2 regions of the Paenibacillus sp. FSL H3-0286 genome follow, and region 2 is predicted to be linked to the other one. Evidence: a T-box and tRNA genes for the amino acid it is inferred to sense, from the RefSeq annotation. Region 2 holds a T-box; the other holds one or more tRNA genes.
The links. A T-box is a leader RNA that pairs with one kind of tRNA and senses whether it is charged. The one in region 2 lies ahead of pheS (phenylalanine--tRNA ligase subunit alpha), so its partner is inferred to be a tRNA-Phe.
Positions count from the first base shown of each region.

Region 1: it has a tRNA-Phe gene. The T-box ahead of pheS (phenylalanine--tRNA ligase subunit alpha) is inferred to sense a tRNA for this amino acid. The anticodon was not compared.

Region 1 covers NZ_CP150285.1:6,154,006-6,169,805, reverse strand. Annotated here, with positions in the region: rRNA gene MHB37_RS27485 (23S ribosomal RNA) at 1-2,099, shown strand, start outside; tRNA gene MHB37_RS27480 (tRNA-Asn) at 2,160-2,235, shown strand; tRNA gene MHB37_RS27475 (tRNA-Ser) at 2,239-2,331, shown strand; tRNA gene MHB37_RS27470 (tRNA-Glu) at 2,350-2,424, shown strand; tRNA gene MHB37_RS27465 (tRNA-Val) at 2,480-2,555, shown strand; tRNA gene MHB37_RS27460 (tRNA-Met) at 2,573-2,649, shown strand; tRNA gene MHB37_RS27455 (tRNA-Asp) at 2,675-2,752, shown strand; tRNA gene MHB37_RS27450 (tRNA-Phe) at 2,763-2,838, shown strand; tRNA gene MHB37_RS27445 (tRNA-Thr) at 2,867-2,942, shown strand; tRNA gene MHB37_RS27440 (tRNA-Tyr) at 2,948-3,033, shown strand; tRNA gene MHB37_RS27435 (tRNA-Trp) at 3,040-3,113, shown strand; tRNA gene MHB37_RS27430 (tRNA-His) at 3,137-3,212, shown strand; tRNA gene MHB37_RS27425 (tRNA-His) at 3,256-3,331, shown strand; tRNA gene MHB37_RS27420 (tRNA-Gln) at 3,351-3,425, shown strand; tRNA gene MHB37_RS27415 (tRNA-Gly) at 3,432-3,506, shown strand; tRNA gene MHB37_RS27410 (tRNA-Cys) at 3,516-3,589, shown strand; tRNA gene MHB37_RS27405 (tRNA-Leu) at 3,604-3,682, shown strand; gene MHB37_RS27400 (AraC family transcriptional regulator) at 3,818-4,573, opposite strand; gene MHB37_RS27395 (BMP family ABC transporter substrate-binding protein) at 4,901-6,040, shown strand; gene MHB37_RS27390 (ABC transporter ATP-binding protein) at 6,165-7,727, shown strand; gene MHB37_RS27385 (ABC transporter permease) at 7,720-8,766, shown strand; gene MHB37_RS27380 (ABC transporter permease) at 8,763-9,701, shown strand; gene MHB37_RS27375 (nucleoside hydrolase) at 9,742-10,698, shown strand; gene MHB37_RS27370 (ADP-ribosylglycohydrolase family protein) at 10,702-12,099, shown strand; gene MHB37_RS27365 (methionine ABC transporter ATP-binding protein) at 12,585-13,346, shown strand; gene MHB37_RS27360 (methionine ABC transporter permease) at 13,339-14,001, shown strand; gene MHB37_RS27355 (MetQ/NlpA family ABC transporter substrate-binding protein) at 14,044-14,874, shown strand; gene MHB37_RS27350 (ABC transporter permease) at 14,963-15,800, opposite strand, start outside.
Region 2 covers NZ_CP150285.1:1,919,200-1,934,999, forward strand. Annotated here, with positions in the region: gene pulA (type I pullulanase) at 1-1,775, shown strand, start outside; gene MHB37_RS08230 (sensor domain-containing diguanylate cyclase) at 1,837-3,450, opposite strand; gene MHB37_RS08235 (ABC transporter permease) at 3,864-5,036, opposite strand; gene MHB37_RS08240 (ABC transporter ATP-binding protein) at 5,033-5,731, opposite strand; gene MHB37_RS08245 (efflux RND transporter periplasmic adaptor subunit) at 5,728-7,188, opposite strand; gene MHB37_RS08250 (hypothetical protein) at 7,213-9,774, opposite strand; T-box leader at 10,040-10,325, shown strand; gene pheS (phenylalanine--tRNA ligase subunit alpha) at 10,386-11,420, shown strand; gene pheT (phenylalanine--tRNA ligase subunit beta) at 11,539-13,983, shown strand; gene MHB37_RS08265 (hypothetical protein) at 14,189-15,800, shown strand, end outside.

The DNA.
Region 1 (15,800 bases), 2.8 Mb from region 2:
GAAATTCCAATCGAACTCGGAGATAGCTGGTTCTCCCCGAAATAGCTTTAGGGCTAGCCTCGGTATAAGAGTAGTGGAGGTAGAGCACTGATTGGGTGCGGGGTCCGCAAGGATTACCAAGCTCAGTCAAACTCCGAATGCCATATACTTATTGCCGGGAGTCAGACAGTGAGTGCTAAGATCCATTGTCAAAAGGGAAACAGCCCAGACCATCAGCTAAGGTCCCCAAGTGTGTGTTAAGTGGGAAAGGATGTGGAGTTGCACAGACAACCAGGATGTTGGCTTAGAAGCAGCCACCATTGAAAGAGTGCGTAATAGCTCACTGGTCGAGTGACTCTGCGCCGAAAATGTAACGGGGCTAAACACACCACCGAAGCTATGGCTAGATACGTATGTATCTGGGGTAGGGGAGCGTTGTGTAGGGGTTGAAGGTGTACTGAAAAGAGCGCTGGACACTACACAAGTGAGAATGCCGGTATGAGTAACGAAAAGATCAGTGAGAATCTGATCCGCCGAAAGCCCAAGGTTTCCTGAGGAAGGCTCGTCCGCTCAGGGTAAGTCGGGACCTAAGGCGAGGCCGAAAGGCGTAGTCGAAGGACAACAGTTTGAAATTACTGTACCACCGTAATCCGCTATGAGCGATGGGGTGACGCAGGAGGGTAGTGACGCGGACTGATGGATGTCCGTCTAAGCAGTGAGGCTGATGTGTAGGCAAATCCGCACATCGATAAGGCTGGGCTGTGATGGGGAGCGAAAATTGTAGTAGCGAAGGTCATGATCTCACACTGCCAAGAAAAGCCTCTAGCCAGGAGAAGGTGCCCGTACCGCAAACCGACACAGGTAGGCGAGAAGAGAATTCTAAGGCGCGCGGAAGAACTCTCGTTAAGGAACTCGGCAAAATGACCCCGTAACTTCGGGAGAAGGGGTGCCCCGGTAGTGTGAATAGCACGAGGGGGCCGCAGTGAAAAGGCCCAAGCGACTGTTTAGCAAAAACACAGGTCTGTGCGAAGCCGCAAGGCGAAGTATACGGGCTGACGCCTGCCCGGTGCTGGAAGGTTAAGGGGAGTGGTTAGGGGTAACCCGAAGCTATGAACCGAAGCCCCAGTAAACGGCGGCCGTAACTATAACGGTCCTAAGGTAGCGAAATTCCTTGTCAGGTAAATTCTGACCCGCACGAATGGCGTAACGACTTGGGCGCTGTCTCAACGAGAGATCCGGTGAAATTTTAATACCTGTGAAGATGCAGGTTACCCGCGACAAGACGGAAAGACCCCATGGAGCTTTACTGCAGCTTGATATTGAATTTGGGTACGATCTGTACAGGATAGGTGGGAGCCGTAGAAATCGGAGCGCAAGCTTCGGTGGAGGCGCCGTTGGGATACCACCCTGATCGTATCTAGGTTCTAACCTAGTGCCCTTATCGGGTACGGGGACCGTGTCAGGCGGGCAGTTTGACTGGGGCGGTCGCCTCCTAAAGAGTAACGGAGGCGTTCCAAGGTTCCCTCAGAATGGTTGGAAATCATTCGCAGAGTGCAAAGGCATAAGGGAGCTTGACTGCGAGACCTACAAGTCGAGCAGGGACGAAAGTCGGACTTAGTGATCCGGTGGTACCGCATGGAAGGGCCATCGCTCAACGGATAAAAGCTACCCTGGGGATAACAGGCTTATCTCCCCCAAGAGTCCACATCGACGGGGAGGTTTGGCACCTCGATGTCGGCTCATCGCATCCTGGGGCTGAAGTAGGTCCCAAGGGTTGGGCTGTTCGCCCATTAAAGCGGTACGCGAGCTGGGTTCAGAACGTCGTGAGACAGTTCGGTCCCTATCTGTCGTGGGCGCAGGAAATTTGAGAGGAGCTGTCCTTAGTACGAGAGGACCGGGATGGACGTACCGCTGGTGCACCAGTTGTTCCGCCAGGAGCATGGCTGGGTAGCTACGTACGGACGGGATAAGCGCTGAAAGCATCTAAGCGTGAAGCCCCCCTCAAGATGAGATTTCCCAATTAGTAAGACCCCTTGAAGACGACGAGGTAGATAGGTTGGAGGTGGAAGTGCAGCAATGCATGGAGCTGACCAATACTAATCGGTCGAGGGCTTATCCTATACTTAGAATGCAAATTCGTTTCGGATTCAGTTTTCAGGCATCAAGCCTGGTATGAATATTCCCTGATAGCTCAGTTGGTAGAGCACTCGACTGTTAATCGAGTTGTCACAGGTTCGAGTCCTGTTCGGGGAGCCATATGGAGAGGTGTCCGAGTTTGGCCGAAGGAGCACGATTGGAAATCGTGTAGGCGCCACAAGCGTCTCGAGGGTTCGAATCCCTCTCTCTCCGCCACAAATTTTTAATTAGTATGGCCCGTTGGTCAAGGGGTTAAGACACCTCCCTTTCACGGAGGTAACATGGGTTCGAATCCCATACGGGTCACCAAATTTTCACTTGATTTATCCTAGTGGACTTTGGTACAATAACAATTGTTGTTTATGGAGGCTTAGCTCAGCTGGGAGAGCATCTGCCTTACAAGCAGAGGGTCGGGGGTTCGATCCCCTCAGCCTCCACCATAACACTTTCTTACTGACGCGGGGTGGAGCAGCCCGGTAGCTCGTCGGGCTCATAACCCGAAGGCCGCAGGTTCAAATCCTGCCCCCGCAACCAATTAACTTAAGCAATTATATCTTTTGGAACCGTGGTGTAGTTGGCCTAACATGCCTGCCTGTCACGCAGGAGATCGCGGGTTCGAATCCCGTCGGTTCCGCCATTTTCATCATGGCTCGGTAGCTCAGTCGGTAGAGCAGAGGACTGAAAATCCTCGTGTCGGCGGTTCGATTCCGTCCCGAGCCACCATTTATCATCACAAAAGAATGAGTGCCATGCCGGTGTAGCTCAATTGGTAGAGCAACTGACTTGTAATCAGTAGGTTGGGGGTTCAAGTCCTCTCGCCGGCACCATCCTTGGAGGATTAGCGAAGTGGCCAAACGCATCAGACTGTAAATCTGCTCACGTGAGTGTTCGGTGGTTCGAATCCATCATCCTCCACCAGTTTTTAGGGGCATAGTTTAAAGGTAGAACAACGGTCTCCAAAACCGTTGGTGTGGGTTCAATTCCTGCTGCCCCTGCCAAGTTCTTTCTAAAGTTTAATATGGCGGCCGTGGCGAAGGGGTTAACGCACCGGATTGTGGTTCCGGCATTCGTGGGTTCGAGACCCATCGGCCGCCCCATTTACTTTAAAATGAATAATGGCAACAATATCAACTTAATATGGCGACTGTGGCGAAGGGGTTAACGCACCGGATTGTGGTTCCGGCATTCGTGGGTTCGAGACCCATCAGTCGCCCCATTTTACTTTAAAATGTTATTGGGGATTAGCCAAGCGGTAAGGCAACGGACTTTGACTCCGTCACTCATAGGTTCGAATCCTATATCCCCAGCCATTTTATGCGGACGTGGCTCAGCGGTAGAGCATCGCCTTGCCAAGGCGAGGGTCGCGGGTTCGATTCCCGTCGTCCGCTCCAAGTTTTCATGGCGCCATAGCCAAGTGGTAAGGCAAAGCTCTGCAAAAGCTTTATCCCCAGTTCAAATCTGGGTGGCGCCTCCATTTAGTTCATATGTGCCGGCGTGGCGGAATGGCAGACGCGCTCGACTCAAAATCGAGTGGGAAACCGTGGAGGTTCGAGTCCTCTCGCCGGTATCTTAAAAAGGTTTGTAAGATTGCTTATAAAAGCATTCTTACAAACCTTTTTTCTTTATGTTCTTGGGTTTACAGCATTAAGCCGTTGAAATAGAGAAACTCTCTATTCAACGGCTTTTTTAATCTGATTAGTGATTAACCTGATTGATTATTAATGCGGAATGCTCGCGGAGTAAGACCTATTTCTCGTTTGAACATATTGCAGAATTGGGCATCGTTCACAAAACCTGCAGCAGCGGATACTTCAGAGATTTGCATCTGAGTATGACGTAATAGAGATTTTGCATAATCCAGGCGTTTTAACAGCAAATACCGCAGGGGTGAAGACCCGAAACGTTCTTTAAATAGATGGCGAAAACGATCGTAACTATATCCGGACATTTCTGATAGTGTTTCGACGGACAATTTATGGCGATAATGCTCATTCATATAATTAAGGACATATTGTACTCGATCTTCTGTTGGGGATTGATATCCAGAGGCACTAAGAAGCCTCATAAGATGGACGGTAATCTCGCTCATTTGTAGGTTTAGAAGCTCAGAGAATCCGTCTTGCTTGCGTGTAAACTCTGCTTTCATTCGCAGCAGGATTTGAAGAACGGTCTGATCTTTATCATCTTCATATACGCCGAGCAGATTACTCATATTAGGGTGTTCCGAGTGGAAGCCTACAAATAATACATTTGCATCCTCACGGTGGTGCTCGTCATGTTTATGATTGGGTGGCACAAGCGCGAAAGAAGAGGAGCGAAAATGGTAACTTCGTGGGCCAACATTGGTTGTCCCTACCCCCTGTAAATAATAGACTAGTTCGTAGCATTCATGCTGGTGTGGAGGGATATAAGTATTTAGCTCATGTGTGGCACTTACAATATATAGAACACGATCCATGATGATCCTCCAATACTTATGTTTTAGCCGAATCGTACAAAACTATGACCGAAATCATATAATTATTTTTAATAATATTTGTTATGATCGTATCAATAAATCCGAAAGTTCGCAACCTGACTGGCCATCTCGTTCGGAAATAAAGCGGATTATTAATAATAATGGTATTTTTATTGCTATTTTTGAGCCTAAACGTTAAATTTATTACTTTTAATGATACTTTATTTGGAAAAAAGAGAATTTCCATTTAAACCGTGAATTATACAATGGGTGAAGATGGGATTCTGCGGATTACTAACCAACTAAAATTAGGGGTGGAATAGAGTAATGAATAAAAAAGTTCTTTCTTTGTTGTTATTAATGGTGATGGTTCTGGTCACAGCATGTGGGAATAACACGTCCAATAACGGTTCTTCTGCGAATACTGGATCAAACGCTGCTGAGGGTGGAGAAACAGGTGCAGGGGATAAACTCAAGGTTGTATTGCTGATTCCGGGGACACTTGGGGATAAATCATTTTTTGATTCCGCTAATAACGGCTTGCAAAAGGTTAAGGATGAACTTGGTGCAGTAACAAAGGTTGTTGAAATGGGCGTTGATAAAACGAAATGGGAGCCTACATTTAACGATATCGCTTCCGAGGATTGGGATGTAATTATTTCTGGCGGTTCTGAAATTACAGAGATGTTTAATGCAACGGCAGAATTGTATCCAGACAAAAAATTCATTAATTATGATACCGACATCGATGAAGCACCAGATAACATGTACAACATGTCTTATGCGACAAATGAAGTATCTTTCTTGGCAGGTGCCGTAGCAGCATTAGCTACACAATCGGATATGCCGAATGCTACCCCTGAGAATGTGATTGGGTTTGTGGGCGGTATGGATATTCCGGGGATTAATGCTTTCTTGGTCGGTTACATTCAAGGTGCTCAGTACGTTGATCCTGATGTAAAAGTGGCTGTGTCGTACGCTGGTGATTTTGTTAACCCGGCAAAAGGTAAGGAGCTGTCTCTAATTCAATATAACTCCGGTGTGGATGTTATTTTTAACGTGGCTGGGGGTACAGGTCTTGGGATCTTTGACGCAGCTAAAGAGAAGAAAAAATATGCAATCGGTGTAGACTCCGATCAGGCAATGTTGATTAACGATACAGATAGTGAAAAAGCAAATCTAATCGTTACTTCATCTATTAAAAAGATTGATACGGCTATTCTAGGTGCAGTGAAGAGATTGCAAGAGGGTACGCTAGAAATGGGCAAACGTGATGTATTGAGCTTTGTAGATGATGGTGTAGGTATTGCTGAGAATGATATTTATAAAAATGTATTCCCGGCTGATCTTCAGGCCAAGGTTGAAGAAGTGAAGCAAAAGCTGATCAATAAAGAAATTAAAGTGGATAATGCGATGGGGATGGAAACCGCAGAGGTAGAAGCTATTCGTAACGCAGTTAAGCCTTAAGCCTTAAGCTTTAAACCTTAAGATCAGCTCTATAGAGATAAACCTACAGTTGGAGATTCTTCTAGTCAGGGGAATTCCAGCTGTATATTTTTGCAGACCTCCAAGTTGAAAGGCGTTGAGACCTATGTACACAGCTCTGCTGGAAATGCGGGGAATTACCAAGGTATATCCCAATGGCGTCGTTGCAAATAAAGACGTGCATTTTTCTTTACGTGAGGGAGAAATACATGCGATTGCAGGTGAGAACGGTGCAGGTAAATCGACTTTAATGAAGATTATGTTCGGCATGGAAGAGCCAAGTGAAGGCGAGATCTATATCAAGGGTGAAAAAGTAAAGCTGCAATCCGCTCAGGACGCCATTGATAGAGGCATCGGCATGGTCCACCAGCATTTCATGTTGGTACCTTCTTTTACGGTGGCAGAGAATATGGTGCTGGGTATGGAGCCGCGCAGAGGAGTTGGCATCAATTATGCCGAGGCTGTGCGCATGACGGAAGAGACCGCAAGGAAATACAATCTGGCCGTGGATCCAAAGGCAAAAGTAGAGGATCTTACAGTTGGGATGAAGCAAAAGGTTGAGATTCTTAAGGCGCTGCTGCGTGGTGCGAAAATTCTGGTGCTTGATGAGCCAACTGCGGTGTTGACTCCACAGGAAACAGAGGAATTGTTCCGCGAGCTTAAGCAATTAAGGGAACAGGGCCATACGATAGTTTTTATTTCGCACAAATTAAAGGAAGTCAAAGCGATTTGCGACAGAATTACGATTATGCGCAGCGGCCGTAGTGAAGGTGTTTTTCAAACACAGGATGTGACAGAACAGGAAATCTCGCGGTTAATGGTCGGCAGAGATGTCGTGCTGAAATATGACAAAGAGATTCTGGCTGTTAGTGAGCCAGTACTAACGGTGCAGGGACTCGGTGTGAATGATGCAGATGGCAAAGCATTATTGTCGGATATCAATTTTGCGGTACGTGGTGGGCAGATCGTTGGGATTGCTGGTGTAGAAGGCAACGGGCAGACACAGCTCATTGAAGCTCTTACAGGTAGCTTGAGAGGTGTCTCAAGTCAGGGTTCTGTACTAGTGAAGGGAAAGGATATCCGTGAATCGGATATTTTGGATATTCGTAAGCTAGGCGTTTCCTATATACCGGAGGATCGGATGCGGCAAGGGATCGCTAGTGAGGCAAGCATAGCTGATAATCTGCTATCTACTCAGTATCGTACAAAAGCAATGAATAAAGGTCTTTTTTTGAATGGCTCACGAATTGCCAAGCTAGCAGTATCCCTTGTAGAGGAATTTAAAGTCCGCTGTTCAGGACCTTCTCAGCCCATAGGAATGTTGTCAGGTGGTAACATGCAGAAGGTAGTCGTAGCTAGAGAGTGTTCGACTGAACCGCAGCTGCTTATTGCAGAACAGCCGACACGGGGTGTGGATATAGGCGCAGCCCAGTTCATACATCAAAAGTTGTTGGAATTACGTTCAGACGATTGCGCGATTTTGCTAGTGTCGGCAGATTTGAATGAGATCTTGGAGATCAGCGATAGTCTGTTAGTAATGTACGAGGGTAAGATTGTTGCCTTTTTCGAGGAGCCATCTAAGGTTAGTGAGGAAGAATTAGGTCTTTATATGCTGGGGATTCATCGACAGGACGAGGAGCACATCGGGAGGGCCGTAAATCATGTTTAAAGTTAAATATTTTGAGTACATTCGGACATCGGCGGTAATCGTTATTGCACTCGCTATTGCCTTTCTGATCATCTCTTTGGTCAGTAATCAGCCTGTGAAGACGATTGGTATATTCCTATTAGAGCCGTTATCCAGTAAAGGTCATATTGGTAATGTGATTGAGATGGCGATTCCGCTCATGTTCACTGGGTTGGCAGTATCCTTGTTGTTTCGAGCCAATATGTTCAACCTGGGAGGTGAAGGGATTTTCTATTTCTCCGGTGTTGTAACTTCCGTATTGGCTATTCATTTAACGCTGGACGGCTGGCTGCATCCGATGGTAGCTATTGCTGCAGGTTCAATTGTAGGAGCGTTGCTCTCGGCAATACCTGGTATTCTGAAGGCAAAATGGAATGCTAATGAGTTGGTTACATCCTTAATGTTCAATAATATTTTGTTCGGAGTAGGGCTATACCTACTGAACTATCATCTGCGTGATGCTAAAGCTTTTGCCAATGTATCCTACAAATTCGAGAAAACGGCACTGCTGAGTAAAATGGTCTCGGGCACCCGTATTCATACCGGTCTTATTATCGTTATCGTGCTTATTATTGCAGCTCATCTATTCCTATACAAAACGAAATGGGGATATGAGCTGCGCATGACAGGCATCAACCGGGACTTTGCCCGTTATTCCGGTATGAAGACAGCCAAGGTTATTATTCTCGTCCACTTGATTGCAGGTTTTATCGCAGGTATGGGGGGTTCCGTAGAAGTGCTGGGGATGTATAACCGTTTCCAATGGACGTCACTGCCTGGTTATGGTTTGGATGGTGCCCTTGTAGCGATGTTAGCCAAAAATAATCCGCTGTCCGTAATCGGCTCTGCATTGTTCCTAGCGTACATTCGAATTGGGGCTGACATGATGGCGCGTCTGTCTGATGTACCTTCAGAGATGATCTCAATCATACAGGCAATTATCATTCTTCTGATTTCGGCTGAGCAATTTCTGAAATTCTGGAAAAATCGGATGCTCTTGAAGGAGGCGAAGGAAGCGTGAATAGTTTGTTTGATGTGATTTTTACAACTGACTTTGCGTTCTCTGTCCTTCGCGTGACGACTCCGATTCTGTTCGCCGCGCTCGGCGCACTCATCTCCAACCGTGCAGGGATCATTAACATTGGGATGGAGGGCATCATGCTTGTTGCCGCTTTAGCGGGTGTCATCATAAGCAGCTATACACATAGCGCATGGGTAGGTCTGCTTGGGGCGGTGCTGTCTGGAACATTGATCGCTGGAATATTAGCTTTTTTCACCCTGAAATTCAAAACACATATCATTCTCGGGGGTGTGGCCATTAATATGTTCGCTTCGGGAGGCACTGTGTTTATCCTCTATCTGCTTAGTGGCGACAAGGGTTCTTCCACTTCTCTGGCGAGTAAAGTTCTGCCTAGTGTCCAGATTCCTTTGTTGAAGGATATCCCGGTGCTTGGACCTATTTTATCGGGGCATCACATTCTGACGTATGTTTCTATATTGGCTGTGTTTGTTGTCTACTATCTATTAAACCGTACACCGCTTGGACTGCGCATTCGTTCAGTGGGTGAAAATCCACATGCGGCTCAATCCGTGGGTGTAAGTGTTGTGAAAATACAGTATATGGCTTTGCTGCTTAGCGGATTTTTTGCCGGTTTAGGCGGTGCTTATATGTCGATGGGGTATTTGTCACTGTTTACCCGCGATATGATCGCTGGCCGGGGCTGGATTGCCATTGCCGCTGAGTCGATGGGAAGAAGTACGACCGTAGGCACGGCGCTGACCTCTTTATTATTTGGTACTGCAGATGCATTGTCGAATGCGCTACAGGTGTTAAAGATTCCTGCGGAGCTAATCGCCACTCTTCCTTATGTAGCCACAGTAATTGGACTTGTGATCTACGCAGTATCTGAGACACGAAAAAAGAATAAAAAACTTAAAAGTCCGCTAGTTAAATAGCGATTGAAATGATTGATACACAGACAAGGAGTGAGTAACTATGCCAACACCTATTATTATTGACTGCGATCCAGGGCATGATGACGCAATAGCGATACTGCTTGCCATAGCAAATTCGGAGAAGTTAGATCTGCGCGGGATTACAACGGTTGGTGGAAACCAAATTTTAGATAAAATCACGGAAAACGCCCTGAAGGTGATCAGCTTCGTGAATGCTGACATTCCTGTAGCTAAAGGGGCTGCTGGCCCACTGTTCGGCAAGCTTGTTACAGGTGAGGAAGCGCATGGAGAATCGGGCATGGATGGGCCGCTTTTGCCTCCAAGTAAATTCCGCCCTGTAGAGCAGGGTGCTGTGGAGTTTATGCTGAATATCATCCGTTCTTCAGAGGAGAAGATTACGCTCGTGCCGATGGCTCCTTTAACAAATATCGCACTGCTAATCACGGCTTATCCAGAGATTAAAGACAGAATTGAAAAAATCTCACTGATGGGGGGAGGTATCTCTTATGGGAATGTCACCTCTACTGCGGAGTTTAATATCTATGTAGATCCTGAAGCAGCCCGTATTGTGTTTGAGTCGGGGATTCCGATCACAATGAGTGGTCTGGATGTGACCGATAAGGCTGCTATTTTTGAAGATGAGATCCTAGCATTGAAAGAGCGGGGACCAGTGTCTACAATGGTCGGAGAATTGCTGGATTTCTATTCGATTTACGGTAAAAAAATGGGCTATGTCGGCAGTGCGCTGCATGATCCATGTGCTGTTGCCTGGCTGCTGCATCCGGAACTATTTGAATCTGAGCATCTATATGTAACGGTGGAGACCGAAGGCAAGCTGACGCGGGGAATGACAGTTGCAGACAGACGGAAAAAGACGGATCGTCCAGCGAATGTACAAGTATTGGTGGGCGTTGACCGGGAAGCATTTATGAAGCTGATCTTTGATTCACTGGAAAAGCTTGATCAAGAGCTGCTGCTAGCGGCTGAAGGGAAGTAGCCTATGGCAGGATGGGAGAGACTTCAAGAGACCGTGCAGTTTGAAATTGCTCAGCGTGGAGAAGAAGGTTGCGAGATTGATGGGTTCGCGGATAAGCTAGCGGCTGCTGGTGCCGATGAGCTCAAGCTGATGCAGGTATACAATGAGCTAATGGAGCTTACGATTAGTGAGGATTTTCCGTATCAAGAGCCATCCTCTCTGGAGGAGATTCGTCAACTACGTCCAGAAGGTCCACGTAAGCTTGAGGCGGACTGGAGCGAGGCAGAATGGAGAGATAAGTTCTATGGAGCCTGGCTCGGTAGAAGTGTCGGCTGCGCACTCGGGAAACCGCTGGAGTATTGGGACTATCTCTATGGGAAAGATGGCCGTTCGGGCTGGGAGAATATTGAGCTATGGTTTCAGGGTGCGGACGCCTGGCCAATTACTGGCTATACGCCTGGGCATTCACGGGCAGAGGCTGAATATGGTCTTGGCTTAAGTGAATGGACATATGCGAGTACCCGCGAGACGATCAAGTATATGGAAAGCGATGACGATATTCGCTACACTGTCCTGGGTCTTATGCTGCTGGAGCAGAAGGGTCTGAACTGGGATTCTTGGGATATCGGAAAGCTGTGGCATACACATTTAACATATAGTCAGGTGTGCACGGCGGAGACACAGTCATATATGAATTTTGCGCAGGAGACCTCTCATCTGCATGGCGAGAAGCCTGCGGATTGGCTGGTGCGGCAGGAAAGAGTGCGGATGCACTTAAACCCTTACCGCGAGTGGATTGGTGCCGCTATACGCGCAGATGGACTGGCTTATGGCGCAGCAGGTTATCCTGAGCTTGCGGCAGAACTAGGCTGGCGCGACGCTTCATTTTCACATGTGAAAAATGGTATCTACGGTGAGATGTTGAATGCGGCGATGATATCGGCAGCTTTTGCAGAGAAGGATAATGAACGGATCCTAGAGATAGGCCTTAGTGAGATTCCGCGTACCAGTCGTTTGGCCAGTGATGTTTTGCGGGGGATAGATATTGCGCAGAAGGCCAAAAGTGAGCGGGAGTTGGTTCGTAACATTTGGGATACTTTTAGCCACTATGATGCAGTCCATACAAATAATAATGCTGCTCTTGTAGCTGCGTCGCTTGTTTATGGCGGGAATGACTTTGAAAAAACAGTTGTCACTTCCGTATATGGTGGAATGGATACAGACTGTAACGGGGCTACTGTGGGCTCAATTATGGGAGCGAAGCTTGGAGCAAGTAAGTTGCCGGCTTCATGGATCGAACCGCTTCACGATAAGTTATATGCCGATCTGCCCGGATTTCATCCGATAGCGATTTCGGAATGTGCGGAACGCAGCTACCAAGTGTTCTTGAAGATTCGCAGAGAGCTTGGCGAAAAGGCATAAAAGATTTAGCGAGTATGGGACTCGATAGATCAGGGATTCAGGGATTACTATATGAATTATGGGATGTCTTAAGCTATTGGCTTAGACATCTTTTTTTGTGTAACAGCAGGTCTTTAATCACACTCCAACGAACCAAATGTAGCTTTAACTGCATTTCATACACTTAAAAAAACCAAATATGGCTATATTAACAGTGGAGCGTTTAGTGGTGGGGCAATAGGAGAATCATGATTTCAAGAGGGAAGGATTATCTTTGCTAACCCTTTTTATTTTATTAATAAATGTGTAAAAAGAGCCCGGTATAAAGGGGTTTTAGGTTTTCATCAACCTTCCTGGTATATCATTTAAAGAAAAATGATGACACAGCAGAAGAAATGTCTTATTATTTAAGGAGATTTTTAATAAAACAGATTTTAGAAAATTGTAATACAATGTCTCACTTGATGGAGGTTCATTATATAAGGGAAAGGAAGGGGGAGCTTCTAATACTGTCGCTGAGTCGGGTAAGTAAAGGGTACAAGCTGAAGGAAGGCATCTATCAGGCTGTAGATGAGGTATCGCTGGAGGTAAAGCAGGGATCCATTCATGGGATCATTGGTGAGAGTGGTGCGGGGAAATCTACGCTGCTGCGACTGATGAATCTTCTGGAACAGCCGGATGAGGGAACGGTTACCGTAGATGGCCACAACCTGACCGAAATGCCTAGTAAAGCACTGCGTAAAGCAAGGCAAAAGATTGGAATGATCTTTCAACAATTTAATCTTGTTTATAACGTCACTGTAGAGCGGAATGTTTCGATCCCGCTGGAGCTGGCAGATGTCCCAAAGCATGAACGAATGAAGCGTGTGAAGGAGTGTCTGGATTTTGTTGGACTGGCAGATAAGGCAAAACAATATCCGGCACAGCTCAGCGGAGGACAACGTCAGCGTGTTGCGATTGCCCGCGCGCTAGCGAACAGTCCGGGAATATTACTGTGTGACGAGCCAACGTCCTCCCTGGACCCTGGAACCACTACAGATATCTTGAACGTGCTGAAGCATGTGAATTCAAGTCTTGGAGTAACGGTTGTCATTGTTACGCATGAGATGGATGTTGTCAAAAGCATATGTACTCATGTATCGGTGATGGAAAAAGGGCGCATTGTAGATTCGTTCTCTCGTAAAGACGGTGAATTCCGTCCAGCGGCAGCCAGTACCGGGACATACCGCGATCAGATTCTTGGTAAAGCGGGGGAAGATCATGTTTGATAGTGTACTTCAATATCAGGCACAGATGTGGGATTCGATTGGTGAAACCTTTGTGATGGTTGGTATTTCTGTTGGAGCGGCAGTGCTGCTGGGGCTTCCACTGGGTACCTTGTTGTTTTTTTTCCGAAAAGGGCAGCTTTATGAGAATACAACATTGTCTCTGGTGCTCAACAGTATCGTTAATATTATCCGCTCTTTTCCGTTCCTGCTGCTGGTCGTTGCGCTAATTCCAGTCACTCGTTTCCTGGTCGGGACCGCCATTGGTACGATTGCAGCAGCGGTTCCATTATCTATAATCGCTATTGCCTATTATGCTCGGTTAGTGGAGCAGTCGTTGCTGGAGGTTCCTAAAGGGGTCATTGAAGCAGCATTATCGATGGGAGCCTCGAAGCTGGGCTTGATCTTTAAATTTCTGTATGTGGAAGCTCGTTCGGGTCTAGTCCTTGGACTTACTACTTCTACAATTAGCTTTATCTCCTTCTCGACCGTGATGGGAGTTGTTGGTGGGGGAGGGGTTGGTGATTTCGCTATCCGTTATGGTTATCAGCGTTTTGAGACGGAAGTGATGATCTATGCCATTCTAGTGATGATTGTATTAGTCCAATTGGTTCAGTTCACCGGGGGGACTATCGCAAGGCTGTTGGATAAGCGGTAATACAAAATAGTTCAATATATAAACTGGGGGTTAGTAGTACTAATGAAAAAATCAATGATACTTGTGCTTACATTAATGGTATTGGTCGTAGCGGGTTGTGGCTCTAATAAAGCAGCCGAGAACAATACTGCAAAAGGTAGTAATGATGAGTTAACCAAATTAAAGATCGCTACACTGATCCCACCTATGACAGAAATTCTGGATATTGTGAAGCCGCTCCTGAAGGAAGATGGCATTGATCTGGAGATCGTTGTTCTCTCTGATAATGTGCAGCCTAATGAGGCGTTGGCTAATAAAGAAGTAGACGCTAACTTTTTCCAACACGTTCCTTATATGAAGCAATATAATGAAAGCAAAGGCTCTAATCTGGTAGAGGTACAGCCTGTTTATGACGCTATTTATGGCGGATACTCCAAACGTTATAAGACTATAGCTGATCTTCCTGAAGGGGCTACGCTTGTAATGGCTAATGATCCATCTAACATCGGCCGTTCATTGCAAATGTTCGCTGCAGCTGATCTTATTAAGCTAAAAGAAGGCGTAGGCATTCAAGCCACACAAGCAGACATTACTGAAAATCCAAAAAAATTCAAGTTTGAAGAAGTCGATCTCTTAATGCTGGCCCGTATGCTTGATGATGGCGATCTGGTAGCCATGACTCCGGCTTATGCGAGCCCACTAGGATTGACACCGAAGAAAGATGCACTGATTACGGAAGGCGAAGATTCCGAATTCACAATTACTTTGGTGGCACGTGAAGATAACAAGGACTCTGACGCCATTCAAAAGCTGGCTAAACGGATCAGCGGTCCTGAAGTGAAAAAGTTCCTTGAGGATAATTACGCGGATATTGCGTTGCCTGCGTTTAAATAAGCTGAATATGGATCTATAAAAAAGGGCAGCCCGGCGATATTTACCGGGCTGCCCTTTTTGTAATAGGAGTATTTAGGTGTGTCTTACATTACTCGGCTTCTCTCAGCCGTTCCACAATGGATGCTTGGGATAACGTTTTATAGGCTCTCAGTGTCACTGTGTAAGCGAGAATTAACAAAATAGGAACGGTGAGGATAAACGGCAGCCAACTCATCTGAAATACCATAAAGGCCATATTATCCGTGATGTTTTTGGAAAGGTTATAGGTCAGCAATACACCTAATGTTGAGGTTATGAGGACGGTTAGCAAAACGGTGTAGAATCCTTCAAGGATCAGCATACGTTTTAGCTGCTTTTTGGTCATGCCAATACTCTCCAGCATGGCAAGTTCATTCCGGCGGGAGACTACCCCGGTGAGTACAGTGTTGATATAATTCAGCACCCCGATTAGAGCAATGACCAGGCTAAGCCCATACCCGACGGTTTGAAAAATGCGAATGAATCCACCGAGCTCATCCTTGTAATCCTCCCTTGATTTTAAAGTTAATTCATCAGTTGAATCTGTTAAAGCTTTGACCACTTGTTCTACCTGGTCCAGCTTAGTCGGATCGACATGTAGTGTGGCTGAAACGATATTGGCTGGATCTGTACCCTTCGGCATTTCCTTCTGCAGCTCCGAAGCAGGGAGGAAGATGTTGTAACCTAACATAGAGTAAGATTTTGTTGTGGCAGCATATACTGCATCATGTTTTACTACTGCCATCACTTCATAAGATTTATCCGACTTCTCGAAAGTGACTGTATCTCCAGGATGATAATAGGTGCGGTAGCTATCTTCTTCTATAAACATGGCCTCAGATATGACCGCATATTTTCCTGAAGCAAACTTCTGCCTGTTAAACTCCCCTTCAATAATATCCTTGTCC
Region 2 (15,800 bases):
TATTTGATTTTCAGACCGTGGATGAGCTGAAGGTGGTCAATCGGGGTTCCTCCATAACTAATGTGGACTACAATTGGGGGTATGATCCCCAGCATTATAATGTACCTGAAGGATCTTACAGCACCGATCCTGCCAATCCTGGCTTGCGGATTCGTGAATTTAAAGAGATGGTGCAGGCCTTACACAGCCGCGGGATCGCGGTAATTATGGATGTCGTTTACAACCATACGTATGCTGTGGAGAATGGCCCCTTTGAGCCGCTTGTCCCAGATTATTTCTATCGCCGCGATTTTACGGGACGTTTGTCGAATGGCTCCGGGGTTGGCAATGAGCTGGCTACAGAACGTCCGATGGTCCGTAAATTTATTAAGGACTCCTTATCCTATTGGGCTTCGGAATATCATATGGATGGTTTCCGGTTTGATCTAATGGGACTGATGGACAGTGTTACCATGCGGGAGATTACCGAAGAGCTTCGGCTAGAAGTGAATCCGAATCTGTTGCTTTACGGTGAACCTTGGACGGGTGGAGATTCTCCGCTGGCCACTAAAACGCTAAAAGGTGTACAGCGGGGCAAGGGCTATGCTGTCTTCAACGATAACTTCCGTTCAGCGATCAAAGGGGATAGTGATGGCTTCGGAAGAGGGTTCGTGACAGGCGAATACGGCAAAGAAGGTGCTATTGCAGCCGGAATTAAAGGAGCAATTCATGAGTTTACGGACTCGCCTGTGGAATCGGTGAACTATGTAACTGCCCATGATAATTTGAATTTATGGGATAAGATGCTTATCGTTCAAGGAGGGAGTCAGGAAGCTGATTTTCCGGTAATCGCTAACATGGATAACGAAGATCTGGAAGAGGCAGTGGCCCTTGCCAATCCATACGTGAATGTAGATCAGGAGAATATTCTCGGTAATGCAACTATACGTCGATCCTTGCTTGCTAACGGAATTATTCTGACCTCGCAGGGGATTCCTTTCCTGCATGCTGGAGATGAGCTCCTGCGCAGTAAATTTGGAGATCATAACAGCTACCGCAGCGGTGATGCGGTCAACTCGATCCGCTGGAATATGAAAAGTGCATTTAAGCCCGTATTTCAATATTATAAAGGTCTGATCGAGCTGCGGCGTACACATCCGGCATTTCGTCTGCATGGCCGCCAGGAAATTGAACGCTCCTTAGAATTTCTGCGTTGTGATGGCGGAATAGTATCGTATCTGCTTAGAAGCCATGCAGGAGGTGATCTCTGGAATAATATTACCGTTGTCTTCAATGCTAATAATGACCGGATGTCGGTATCACTTCCTGAGGTTGCTGATAGTTGGAACGTAGTAGTAGACCATACCCGTGCCGGGATAGAAGCCATCCGCAGAATCGAAGGCAATGAGGTAGAGGTGGAAGGGTTGTCGATGATGGTCCTTTATGATGAATGTGGTGAGCCAGCCCCACGCTCTAAAATTATCGAAATACACTATGAACGCCCAGATCAGAATTACCAAGGCTGGAATCTTTGGGTTTGGGATACAGGAATCCAGGATGGACAATGCGATTTCCGTTATATGGAGAACGGGCGTGCAGTAGCCCGCATCGAAGTGCTGCCAGATACCCAAACTATCGGATATATTTTGCGGCTTAATGATTGGGAAGAAAAAGATGGGGACGGAGACCGTTTCATTGATTGTTCTACGAATGGAGAGTTAACCAAGGTCTTAGTTCGGGATCGTGATCAGGAGATTGACGAAATTTCAGAAGATCATCTTCGGTTAAGCAGTTAGAGGCCATACAAAAAAAGCTGTTTCAGGGTTGATTTTTCCTGAGACAGCTTTTTATTTGCTCTTATGGTTTTACAATGGTCTGGTTAGCTAACCCTTCGTCCACAAGCTCGTAGTAGAGATTGGCTTTATTGCCACCATGGTCTTTGGAGCGATACATCGCCAAATCGGCGGCACGCAGCAGTTCATTAATACTGCTTCCGTGTTCAGGAAATAAAGCGACTCCGATACTCGCGGAGGTATGGAAGCTGGACCCGTTATCAACAGACCAAGACTTGTTGAACAGTTTAAGTAACCGCTGCAGTGTTTCATCAAGCATCTCTGGAGAAGTGAATCGATGCAGTACAACTGCGAACTCATCTCCGCCGATCCGGAAGGCCTGACCTATTCCTTTAACCGTATGCTGAAGTTCACGGGAGAGCAGCTGAAGAAATTCGTCTCCAGCCAGATGGCCTAAGGTATCATTTAGCTGCTTGAATCTATCACAGTCCAGCAGGGCAAGCGCAATATTTTGCCTCCGTCCTTCGGGTTGGGTGATAAGGTTCTCCATATACATTTTGAAATGAGCCCTGTTGGGAATCGCTGTTAAATGGTCATAGAAGGCTAGCTTATGTAGTCGTTCTTCGTATTGTTTTCGCTGGGTAATTTCCCGAGATAATAGCATAAATTGTGCTGGGAATTTACGGCTGCCGAGAACAGGTGACACCTTAGTTTCAAGCCATACCCATTGGCCTTCTGCTCCGCGCATGCGCAGTTCAGAAATACGCGGAGTTCCCTGAACAACACTTTTTAATTTAGCCCAGGCAATTTCCGGTTCACGTATGTAGTTGGATAACGGATCTCCTTTTTTAGGCACATAACCTAGAATACTGGAGTGTGAGGGAGAAGCATATAGAATCAACCCGTTGGGATCCGTCAAAATAATGAAATCAGACATGGTTTCACCGATAAGCTGATAAAGTGTTTGTTCTTCCAGCATTTCATTCTGGAGCCAGATGATTTTGCGTCCAAGGTAAATAATAACTAGGAGAAACACAAATAAGAGGAGTGAATAAAGAGAGAACAAAGCGCTTTTTTTATCTCCAAATCCATCCGTTACTTGCAAGGCGTAGTTGCCAATCAAGTCCTCTGCTTGATCGAGATGTGCCCTAGCTTCATTGAATTGCGAGTTTAGGGTGAGTGCAGAATATGAATCTGGGTTCCAGCTGCTCTTCGTCCGTTCTGTTATTAGCGTATACCCTGAATTTTTCCATTTGATAATGGTAGTTTCGAAGGAGCTGAGCTCGTTTTTTAATTCGGAAAGGATAATTCCACTTTGTTTCATATCACTGTAAGGGTTTTTTATAGCGTTGATATTTGATCTTGCTACACTTATTCGTTCCTCCGCTTGAAGATTATTATCTATAAATTCCTTAGTGAACTGTTCATCTTCTGCGGCTGTTAGGTTTGGACCCATTGCGATTTGCAAGGCTACAGCGGCTTGATGCAGATCACGATCGGCGCTCAGTATAAGCTTAGAGTTCTGATATATATCATCATAAAGAGAATCTGACAATCTATTAATCGTGTAATTTAAATAGAGTAGCGAGGCGACGCTGATCCCAACCAGAAGGACGGAGATTGCAGCGAAGACATAGAATAGTTTGCGTGTTACCTTGAACTCAAAGAATCCTGCCACAGTCATCTTCTCCCTGTATAAGATGATTAAGAAAATCTATTGCTGCTTAAGTAGAACCTGCAGAACGCAATCTATGGTCAGGCGTAATTTAATACATTCACTGATGTTTGAAGGTGCTTTTGGGATAAAAGAGGTGTTGTATACATAGTGGGAAAACATAGGAAAGTGTACGTGTGAGTAAATGGTAGTTTCTAGTATATCAAGTATATAGGACGTGCTGCTTATAGAGCAATCTTTACTCAGATAATAATCAAAATGACAAAATTTAAAGTTTAGTGTATGGGCCTATTGAATTATCTATATTCAAACCGATGGTTCCTATTACCCAACTCGAGCATAAATGATACCTTTTACAGCTGCTGAAAAAAACTGCCCTTAGTCATCTTAATGACTATAGGACAGCTAATCATTCATTATTCGTTACGCAGTGCGTGAATGGGGCGAAGTCGTGCGGCTTTGTTCGCAGGCATCATTCCAAAAATCACGCCGATGAGTAAGGAGAAAATAAAAGAAATCAGTACCATATCCCAAGCAATGGAAACTGTAAGTGCAGAGTATTTCCCCAGCAGCCAACTGCCCGCGATACCAATGCCGACCCCAAGCACCCCACCCAAACCGCTGAGCACGATGGATTCAATCATGAATTGAGCGAGGATATCGAATTTTTTGGCACCAATTGCTTTACGGATACCAATCTCACGTGTTCTTTCATTGACAGATACGATCATGATGTTCATGATTCCGATGCCGCCGACAAAAAGTGAGATGCCTGCTATGCCTGCAAGCGCCATGGAAAGTGTATCTGTTGTGGAATTGACAGTTTCCAGCATTTCCTGAGAATCAAACACACTAAAAGCATTATCCGCATAATTGAATTTAGCATCAAGCGTACTTTCCAGTTTTTCTTTTGCAGCTGCTACAGTATCTGCTGAAGTTGTCTTAATGGTGATGGAACGTACGCCTTTGCTTTTTAATTGGCGTTCTGCCGTGCTTATAGGAATTAGTATGATATCGTCGTTGGAACCACTTAGACTGGAGCCTTTTGTTTCTAAAAGCCCAACGATTTTATAGCTAATCCCGTTTAACTGGACCTTCTGCCCTACAGGATTATCTGTACCGAATAAATCTTCGGCCGTACCTGAACCGATCAACGCTACCTTTTGCCGGTATTCGTTATCAATATCAAGCAAGAAGCGGCCCGCCTGTACATGAAAATCCTTAACCTCCTCATAAGAGGGGGTGATTCCTTCTACAGTTACACTAACGTTGTCCGTTTTCTTCTTGGCTGTAGCATTGCCGCTGATCACAGGAGCTACATTTGCTATACCCTCTATATCCCCTAGAGCAAGGGCTTCCTCATAGGTGAGAGAGGTAGTCGCCCCACGGCCAGTAATGTTTACAGTGAGTTGGTTTGTGCCTAGTCCGTTTAGCTGCTCTGTGATCTGTGAAGTAGTTCCTTGTCCAACAGAAACAAGAATGATGACCGAAGAGACTCCAATAATAATCCCAAGCATCGTTAAAAACGCTCTAACCTTACTGCTGTTGATGCTCTTCAGGGCCATTCGCATGCTTTGGTACAATTTCACCCCGCATTCCTCCGATCTTCCACGAGGTTGCCATCCTGAATACGAATAATCCGCTCCGCTTGTTTAGCTATTTCCAGATCATGTGTGATAAGGATAATGGTATGTCCTTGCTTATTCAACTCACGTATCATTTGCATGACTTCCTGCCCTGTTCGCGTATCCAGTGCCCCGGTTGGTTCATCGGCGAGTAGAATAGGGGGAGATCCCGCCATAGCCCGGGCAATCGCTACCCGCTGTTGCTGTCCTCCCGAAAGCTCAGAAGGGCGGTGATGCATCCGATCCTCCAGCCCTACTTTAATGAGTGCTTCCTGTGCTAGTTGTCTTCTTTCCCGATGGGGGAGGCCACGATAAATCAATGGCAGCTCCACATTTTCAATGGCTGACAGCTTGGGGAGCAGGTTGAAATTTTGAAAGATAAAGCCGATCTTCTCATTGCGGATCGTTGCGAGCTTATTGTCGGATAACTTGCGAACCTCTTGTCCATCTAGAAGATAACTTCCTTCATCGGAGATATCGAGGCAACCAAGCATATTCATGAGTGTTGATTTACCAGAACCGGAGGGACCAATAATAGCTACGAACTCCCCCAGATCAATTGTAAAGGAAAGGCTATTTAAGACCGTCATGGTTTCTCCGGCCATTGTGTAGCCGTGGGACATGTCGTGAACTTCGATCAGAGGTGCTGAAGCACTCATCTGCCGCCACCTCCGCCACCACCTGGTGCGCTGCCCATACCACCAGCGCCACCTCCGGTGAAGCCGCCACCCCCACTAAAGCCACTGCCGCCGAAGCCAGCGCCACCCATACCGCCCATACCACCTCTAGTTTCCGTTTCCGTGCTGGTTGTTCCGGTTTTCGTAGAGATTACGGTAGGGATGATCACCTGGTCCCCTTCATGGAGTCCGCTGACAATTTCAATGCTGCTCTCATCATGGAGACCCACTTCGACAGTGACCATCTGTCCTGAGCTATTGCCGCGATTTCTTCCACCGGCAGCGCCGCTGCGAGCGTCAGGAGCCCCGCTGGGCATAGCGCCGCCGCGAGCATCAGGAGCCCCGCTGGGCATAGCGCCGCCGCGAGCGTCAGGAGCCCCGCTGGGCATAGCGCCGTCGCGGGCGTCAGGAGCCCCGCTGGGCATAGCGCCGCCGCGAGCGTCAGGGGCACCGCTAGGCATTGGTACTTGGCCCTCGCCAGCAGTTTTGGAAGTTGCGGCTGAACCCGCTGCTAGAGGAATAGAAACTGTGTATTTTCCGTTTCTTTCTTGTACAGCTTCAATAGGTACTGTTAATACATCCTTTTTCTCAGCAGTGGTTACTGAAACTTCCGCAGACATTCCAACAAGAGCACCTTCGGAGCTTGTTAGACCTATGGTAACATCGAAGAGGGAAACACCGTTTGAGGCGGTGCCCTCATTAGCTATTTTCGTAACCGTTCCCTTGAATTCCGTATCAGGCAGAGCATCCAATGAAATAGTGGCAGGCATCCCTAGCTTTACAGTAGGAATATCAAGCTCATCCACCTGCACAACTACACTTAAATTAGCATAATCGGTAATGTCGATGAGTTCAGAGCCGTCCATGGCTTTTTCGCCGCTTGCAATATTAACTGTCGTTACAGTTCCATCAATAGGAGCCGTTAACGGATCAGGAGGAAGCATATCTTCTTGGACAGAAGCTATTTTTTCCTGTTGCGCCGAAATGTCGGTTTTGGCCTTTTCAATCGAACGTTTGGCATTGCCTAGCTCATCTTCTGATGCACCTGCCACGGCCAGCTTCTTATATTGCTCCTGCTTGTCCTCAAGATCGGTCTCAAGCGAGGCAAGTGAAGTTTGCTCCTGCTTGAGATTGTCACTCAGATCATTGCCTTCAAAGGTAATCAAAGTCTGGCCTTTTTTCACGAGATCGCCCTCTTTGACAAGAACCTCAGCTGCGGTCCCGCTGTCCTTCGTTTTTACTTTACCAGTTTCTGTAGCAATCACGGAGCCGGCTCCGGATACACTAACTACGATATCGCCCTTTGTAACGGTAGCTGTATTAATAGGCACTTCAGCGGCTTGACTGTTCTTATCAGGTAACAATGTATACACCAGCATTCCTGCTGTGGCTACAACTACTACTCCAAGAGTCCAGAACACTATTTTTTTCTTCTTCATTTCTATCCTCCCTAGCTCATCATATTAATTGCCGGATGTATTGCTGGTGTCTGGATCTGTGCCAGAAGTAGAGTTGCTGTTCGAAGTCGTTGATGCCCCCTGATAAGTGACGACATAGGTTTGTGTTCCCAGCAGATTTCGATGGCCTTGGAATTCGTCGTATAGATTCAACCGGATTGCGCCGCCACCCAGTGTTTTGTACAGGCTGCTTGTGAAGGTTGTGGTGTACGACTTGAAGTTACCTAATTGTAGATCTGTGCCAAGTGTTAATGTTTTTTCCATGCTTTGTCCTAAGGGGTCAATCAGCTCCAACACCAGTTTGTGCTCGTAGGTGCCTGATTCATAAAGCGTGCTGGCTGACATGTTGTAGGTTAGGACAGTGCTGAGCGTATCTTTACCAGCGGTGACGGTGGCGACTGCATTTGTAACGGATAGGGTATAAGGAAACATTTCCACGTTCAAAAGATTGCCTTTGGGCTCCACTCCCAGCTGGTTCAGTCCAAGTGATACCGTATTGATGTAACCCGTCGATTGGCCGTCAGGAGCGGTAAGCTTGCCTTCTGAAACACCCTCCCCGATATAAAGGACAAGGTTCGCTGGATCTATACCTAGAGGGAGCTTACTCCAGAGTGTGACCAGACTTTTTCCGTTAGGACTGGTGGAGGTTTTGGACTGGGTGACTTCGGCTTCATAATATTGATTGTCTTGTGTTTTGTAATAGGCTACGAGTTGAGCCTGTTCGGATTTACGCGATTCCTCACTGTTCATTTCTAGTTCTGTGTACAAGAGATTTGAATCTGTACCTGGGTACACGAGGGTCCGGCGTACAAGTAATTCCGCTTTTTTACCTTCAAGCTCAAGATGGAAAGAATTTTCAGCTGCAACACTCTGTACCCGGCTGTCCAGTTGGGTAGTACTTAGAGAAAGGAAGTTAAGCTTATTTTCACCTGAAGTTTCTTGCAGGGTGATTTTTAATTGATTGAAAGTATAGCTATAAGGAACATTGGCTACGACATACACAGCAGCCGATTCATTTGGACCGAGGATGGTTTGCGTACTTTCTGAGACAACCTGGGAAGTGCTGCTGATGTCACTTTCTCCAGCTTTGACGACACTTGTAAGCGCAGGAAGCTGAACAGAGGTTGATTTAGTGTTGCGGATGTTGATTTTAGCCACGATCTGGTCTTTGTCAGACCAAGGGAGTCTTTGAATGTTTGCAATTTTGACAACAAATGTACCGTGACTGTTCTCAATGGGGTATTCCGTGTCCTGCCAATTGTTAGTTTGCAGCGTGTAAGGGATCTGATAATAGGCGGTAGGAAAAATGATCTTGCCCTCAGCAGCCGGCTCAGTCATTTGCAGCTGCAATGTTCCTTGATTGAGTGTGAGTGGTACATCTGCGCTGAGTTCAATAATCTTTTCTTCAAGCGGTTTCAATGTTAGGCTGGCAAAACCCTTCGTATCTACCGGAAAGCTATACCCTTCAGCGGCTTTAATAGCAAGTTCATAGGCAGGCACATTCACTGCTTTGTTGCCGCTATTTTTGATGCGGAACTGTAGTGTCCACTTTGCGTTGCCATTGTCAGCATAGACGTTAGCCGTTTTCAACTGTGTTTCGACTGTATTATTGCTGATTGTAAGCTTCTTCGTGACATTGCTGGCTACGACAAGATCCGGTGTTGTTGCAGCGGGGAGATTGTAGGCGACAACCGGCAACGCTATTTTTAATGAGGCATCTTCTCCGGCAAATTGCAGCGCCATGTTGTCTGTCTTCATATAAGAAGGGATTTCCGTCAAATAGTAGATCGTCTTCTTTTCCTGAGGCTGTACTTTATAGCTGGTGCTGGTGTCATCAAGTGCGAGTTCAAATACAGATCCTCCAGCGGAAGCGAGGTATCCTTTAAGTCCAGTATCACTGAGTACCTTGGTTCCTTGATTAGTGAAGCTAACGCCAACCTTGGCATAGACCTTACCGTTATATTTATAAATTTGCAGGCTCTCTGCCTTGGTGGTTACAGGGAGATTGTTTAGGGTGATCTTTTTACTCTGCCCTCTGGCGACAGCTTGTGAATATCCTGTGGGTACGGTGAAGTTCCCTAGCTTTTTTTGATAATCGGTGGTGTTGAAGTCCCATCCGTACAATGAAATTTTGACCCCGTTTAAAGAGGTGGATTTGCCGATGTTTACATAGTAGGTGATAGATTGACTGCTTTTCGCGGCAATGGATTTGATGGTTGCACTGCTGGTAATAGGGCTTCCTTGAATAACTGTACCGCCGCTAGTAGTTACTTTGGAGAAAAAGTCCACCAGATTGAGGCTAGCGTTGCTTCCATTAGAGTAGCTGAGTGTGTATGTAAGAATATTTCCGCCATCCTGAGTTAATAAGCTGACATCCGTCAGCTTTGCGCTGATGTTAGTCTTCAAGGCTATGGAGCCTAGTTTATCCAGAGCGGATACGGAAGCTGTTGTTGCTATTTTGGTGGATGTAGTCCCGGCCCAAGCGGTATGAGCTCCATACGCTGCAAACTGGCTAAGTACAGCTGTGCTTAGCAGCACCGCGGCTACTTTTATTCTCCGTACATGCATTTGATTTCCTCCCAATAGGATAGTTAATAGTCTGCGAAGGTGCACCCGAGTGGATAAGCAAGCCTTCCTAGTAATGGAAATTATCAAGCCCCGCTGAATGTTAGCTGAAAAAAAGTTGGAAAAATGGCTCTGAAGCTTAAAGCCAGCTTAAAAGAAGATAAAAATTAGCCTAATTTTGTCCAGCTTGTCAAAACGACAGATTTTGCATATAATAAAGAGACATATCTCTTGTAGTAAAGAGATACCTGACAATTAGCATGAATTGTGAAATGCAGTGATGGAGAAGAGTACACAGTGCCTGACTTACAGGGAGGAGACGCCGCGGATTGAGAGCGTTTCTAAGAAGCAGAGCTGTCGAAGTTCACTCCGGAGCAGTTCCCTGAATTCCTTAAGCTGTCTAATAGGGAAGGGTAGGGGATACCGGTCACAGACCGTTATTTCTGTATAAAGTGAGATAGGTATCTGTCCAGCCAAAAGAGGGAATGAAGCTCTTAAGGGGAATAGATCAGCTTGTCTAACAAGGGTGGTACCACGGTCTTTTCGTCCCTTACCGGGAGGAAAGGCCTTTTTTTGTTGAACTAGACAATGATTGAAGGGGGCTGTACACGGCCATGAAAGAGAAGTTGGAAGCATTAAAGGTTGAAGCGCTGGCTAAGCTGCAGGAGGTTATGGATCCGCAGGTACTAAATGATCTAAGAGTGAAGTATCTCGGTAAAAAAGGTGAGCTTACAGAGGTTCTGCGCGGTATGGGAGGACTTAGTGCTGAGGAACGTCCGGTAATCGGGCAAGTAGCGAATCAGGTTCGCAGTGCTATTGAGGAGATTATCGGCGCGAAGCAGGAGGCTTTTCAAGAGCAGGAAACCCAGCAACGTCTGCAGGCTGAAAAAGTAGACGTAACCTTACCGGGTCGCCGTATGCAGCAAGGGGGCATTCACCCGCTTAGCAGAGTCGTACAGGAGATTGAGGATATTTTTATCGGCATGGGCTACCGTGTAGCTGAAGGCCCGGAAGTAGAGACCGATTATTATAACTTTGAAGCTCTAAATTTGCCTAAGAATCACCCGGCACGTGATATGCAGGATTCTTTCTATTTAACGGATGACCTGTTAATGCGCACACAAACCTCGCCGGTACAGATTCGTACTATGCAGGCTATGAACGGTGAAGCTCCGGTAAAAATCATCTGCCCGGGTAAAGTATTCCGCCGTGATGATGATGATGCAACGCATTCCTTCCAGTTCCACCAAATCGAAGGTTTGGTCATTGGAAGTAACATTCGAATGAGTGATCTGAAGGGCACCCTGCAACAATTTGTGCAGGAGATGTTTGGACCGAATACAGGCATTCGTCTTCGTCCGAGCTTTTTCCCATTCACTGAGCCAAGTGTTGAAGTAGATGTAAGCTGCTTCAAATGTGGCGGCGATGGCTGCAGACTATGCAAGCAAAGCGGATGGTTAGAAATCCTTGGCGCAGGTATGGTGCATCCAAATGTACTGAAAATGGGTGGCTATGATCCTGCTGAGTACAGCGGCTTTGCTTTCGGAATGGGTGTAGAGCGGATTGCAATGCTTAAATACGGCATCGATGACATCCGACATTTCTATAGTAATGACATGAGTTTTGTGAAGCAATTCAAGGGCGTTTAGTTTTTGTGGGCGCGCTGGCTGATAGTGGCGGAGAATGGCTTTGGAGCGTTCTCCCACAGGAAGCAGCGCGAACGACAGTGAAATAAATACATCTGAAACATAAAGGAAGTGAGCGGATATGAAAGTATCAACCGGATGGTTGGCTGATTATACATCGATTGAAGGAGTAACCGCCGAACAGCTAGCGGAGAAGATTACCGCTGCCGGCATTGAGATTGACGGCGTAGAGCGCCGCAATAAAGGTATTTCCGGCATCGTAACCGGCTATGTGAAATCAAAGGAAAAACATCCTGATGCAGACAAGCTGAACGTATGTATCGTGGATGTGGGCCAAGATGAGGAGCTACAAATCGTTTGCGGCGCAAAAAATGTAGCTGCAGGTCAAACTGTACCTGTAGCAATGGTTGGCGCAAAGCTGCCAGGACTGGATATCAAAAAAGCCAAGCTGCGCGGTGTCCTGTCGCAAGGAATGATCTGTTCGGCCAAAGAATTGGGACTGAATGATAAATTGCTTCCAAAAGAGCAACAAGAAGGTATTCTTGTGCTGCCTGAAGGGACAGAGATTGGTCAGGATATTTCCAAGGTCCTCGGCTTAGATGACGAGATTCTGGAATTCGATCTGACTCCGAACCGTTCAGATTGCCTCAGCATGATTGGTGCTGCTTATGAAGTAAGTGCAATTCTTGGGCGTGAAGTTAAATTACCTGATCCAAAAAGCGAAATGATTGAGATCAGTGGTCCTGCTGCGGATTCCATTTCCGTCAAGATTGAAGATGAAGAATACTGCAGCCATTATGCAGTTCGTTATATTGCAGGTGTTAAACCTGCACCATCACCGCTGTGGATTCAGAATCGTCTGATGGCTGCTGGGGTTCGTCCAATTAATAATATTGTGGACATTACCAATTATGTGATGCTGGAATATGGACAGCCGCTGCATGCTTTTGATGCAGATAAAGTACAAGGTGGAGAACTCGGCGTTCGTCTTGCCCATGAAGGTGAAGTTTTGGTTACACTTGACGGTCAAGAGCGTAAGCTAGAGCCGCAAATGCTCGTTATCGCTGATGGAGTAAAAGCTGTAGGTCTGGCCGGAGTAATGGGTGGACGGGATACAGAGGTTACTGCTGAGACGGTAAACCTTGTTCTGGAATCTGCTAAGTTTGATGGAGGAACGATTCGTAAAACCTCGCGTCAATTGGGACTTCGCTCGGAAGCCTCCCTTCGTTTCGAGAAGGAAGTGGATCCAAGTGCAGTTATTCCTGCATTGAACCGTGCAGCCGTACTGATTGCACGTTATGCTGGCGGATCGGTCCATGAAGGCATCGTGCAAGCAGGAACTGACGCTGTTCAAGAGAAGGTTCTCACCTTGTCCTTAGAGAAACTGAATCGTTATCTGGGAACGGATTTGTCCTTGTTGGAAGTGAAGACATTGTTTGGCCGTCTACATTTCAAATGTGGAGATACCGCACAAGGGCTGATTGAAGTTCAAGTCCCAACCAGACGTGGCGATATCAGCTATGATGTTGATCTTATTGAAGAAATTGCCCGCCTGTACGGGTATGACAATATTCCAACGACTCTAATTGAAGGAATTACAACGCCAGGAGCACTAACTCACAAGCAAGCGCTCCGTCGTGAACTGCGTCGCCTATTGTCACATGGCGGTTACCAAGAGATGATGGGTTACTCCTTCATCCAGCCGCAACAAAGCACAATGTTCCCTGAGTTATCAGAAGGAGCAGTAGCGGTGAAGCTGGCTATGCCGATGAGTGAAGAACGCAGCGTACTGCGTACCAGCCTTCTACCACAACTCTTGGATATTGCCAGCTACAATACCAATCGTCGTCAAAGCGACTTGGCATTGTTTGAAATCGGCAACGTCTTCTTCACGGATGAAGAACAGTTGACTCGTCAGCCACGCGAACTGCCGGTGCTGGGGCTGCTGCTTAGCGGAAGCTTAACAGTGAAGCAATGGAATGTTTCGGCACAGCCTGTGGACTTCTTTGATTTGAAGGGTGCGCTGGAAACTGTATTTGCTCATTTAGGGCTGACCGATAAAATCGTCTATGTAGGAGATAGTCCAGAAGGATATCATCCTGGGCGTTCCGCGTCGGTATATTTACTCGGAAACGAGGGTCGTGTGAAGATCGGAACGATGGGACAGATTCATCCGGATCTGCAAAGACAGCTGGATCTGGTGGATACTTATGCGGCAGAAATTTTATTGCAGCCGTTATATGAAAGTGCGCAAAGCCGTTTGCAATATAATGAGCTTCCGCGTTTCCCAGGAATGGAGCGGGATATTGCTGTGGTCGTGGATTCCGCTGTACCAGCGGGCGATCTGCTAGCTTCCATCCGCGATAACGGAGGTTCTTTGCTCCAGTCCGTACAGGTATTTGACGTTTATACTGGTGGTAAGCTGGAGAATGGAAAGAAGAGCATCGCGATCTCACTGCTGTATCGTCATAGTGAACATACACTGACTGATGAGGAAGTAGGAGAGGTGCATGAGAAGGTATTAGCATCTCTTCAACAAACTTTTGGTGCAGAATTAAGAAAGTAGCAGGAATTGTGTAAAGCCGCAGCGAATCCATTTAGAAACTGAGATTCGCTGCGGCTTTTTCTAGGTAGAGTGCAAAGCGGAGAATATCAGCCATAATCTATTGAATATTAGGGATTTTGCCAAATGCTTACCAAAAAAGCTACAATAGAAGAAGTGAAACTAGCTTAGAATCCGCACACATACAAAGGAGGGCACAACTGTGGCTATGGACCGGACACGTGTCGCCGTGGAGATATACGGAACTTCCTATAAACTCGTCGGAAGCAGTACTGAATATATGAAACAAGTGGCCCGTTATGTTGATGAACATATGCGCACGATTTCTAAATCTCACACCAGACTGGACACACCGCGTATAGCGGTGCTTGCAGCTGTACATATGGCGGAGCAGGCTATTCAGGTTCAGGACTTCAAAAATGAACTAAACATGATGACAGGTGAACGCAGTGAACTGCGATTGGAAGTATCTCGCCTGCTGGAGGTACAGCGGGAGCGGCAAGAAGAATTCGAGCGACTTGAAGCTGCGGCCAAAGAAGAGGCTGGGCGACTGATTGCTGCTGCGGAGGAAGAACGTAAGCGGCATTTGGAGATTCAGGAGAATGAACGCAAGGTACATGCGGAACAGCTTCAGGAGGCAGTGCAAGCTGTGGAAGCTGCACGCAAGAAGCTGGAAGAAGAATTGCTTGAGCGTGAGATAGAGCTGCAAGCACTGCGGACAAGCTACGAAGAAGAGCAGGCAGCTAGTCGTGAACACCAGCGGCAGGAACTGGCGAAGGCGGAAGCCATCCGTTTGCAGCAGCTGGAGGAGCAGAAGGCTGCTCATCTGCAAGAGCTGGAGAACATCCGGGAGACGCTGACCAAGGAGAAGACAGACACGCTGTCTGCTCTGCAGCTTGAGCTGACCGTGACCAAGTCAACACTGGAGGAAGAGCTTGAGGTTACCAAGTCTACATTAGGTAAAGAACTCGAAGATACCAGATTGACGCTGGGTAAGGAGCTTGAGGATACCAAGTTGACGTTAGGTAAGGAGCTTGAAGATACCAAGTTGACCTTAGGTAAAGAGCTTGAGAGTACCAAAGCGAAGTTAGGCAAAGAGCTGGCGGAAGAACGTGAAGCACTGCAGCGGGAACAAACCAAGAATAAGGAACTGCGGCAGTCACAAGGCACTCAAGAGCATAGACATAAGCAAAATATTCAAGAGCTGGAAAAACAGCTGGCTGAGCTTCGTGGTGGGACAGGGCAACTTCAGTCCAGATTACGTGCGGCTGAAGCCAGTCTTAAGAGTGAACGAGATGCAAGACAGACGCTTCTTGGACAATATGAAGCGATTGTTAAACGTGAAGAACAGCTCAGTGAAGAGCTGCGCACGGCTACTGAGCTGGGCACACTGTTGAATGAGGAGCTGGAAGAGTTACGCCAGCGTTATCAACAGTCACAGAATGAAGCTACAGAGCTAAGAGCGTCACTACAGGAGACGAGTGAAAATCTGCACCGTGTTCAGGAAGAGCTTGCGGGATCAGCAGCAGAGGCGGCTAACTGGCAGGAGCTTTCGGATAAACGCATGGAAGATATTGGTGAACTGGAAATGAATCTGCTGGAGTCTGAGGAGAAATCCGTGTTGCTCCAGAAAGAGATCGACACGCTACGTGGGCAAGCCGATGGATTAGTACAGCAGCTGGATCAGGAGGTTCAGCTTCGTACAGATGCAGAACGCGAAACAGCGGTACTTCGGGAGCAAGGTGTGCAGGCTCAGAAGGAATTGTCTGCGCTTCGTGTTCGTTATGAGGAATTGATTGCTCAATACGACGATGTACTGC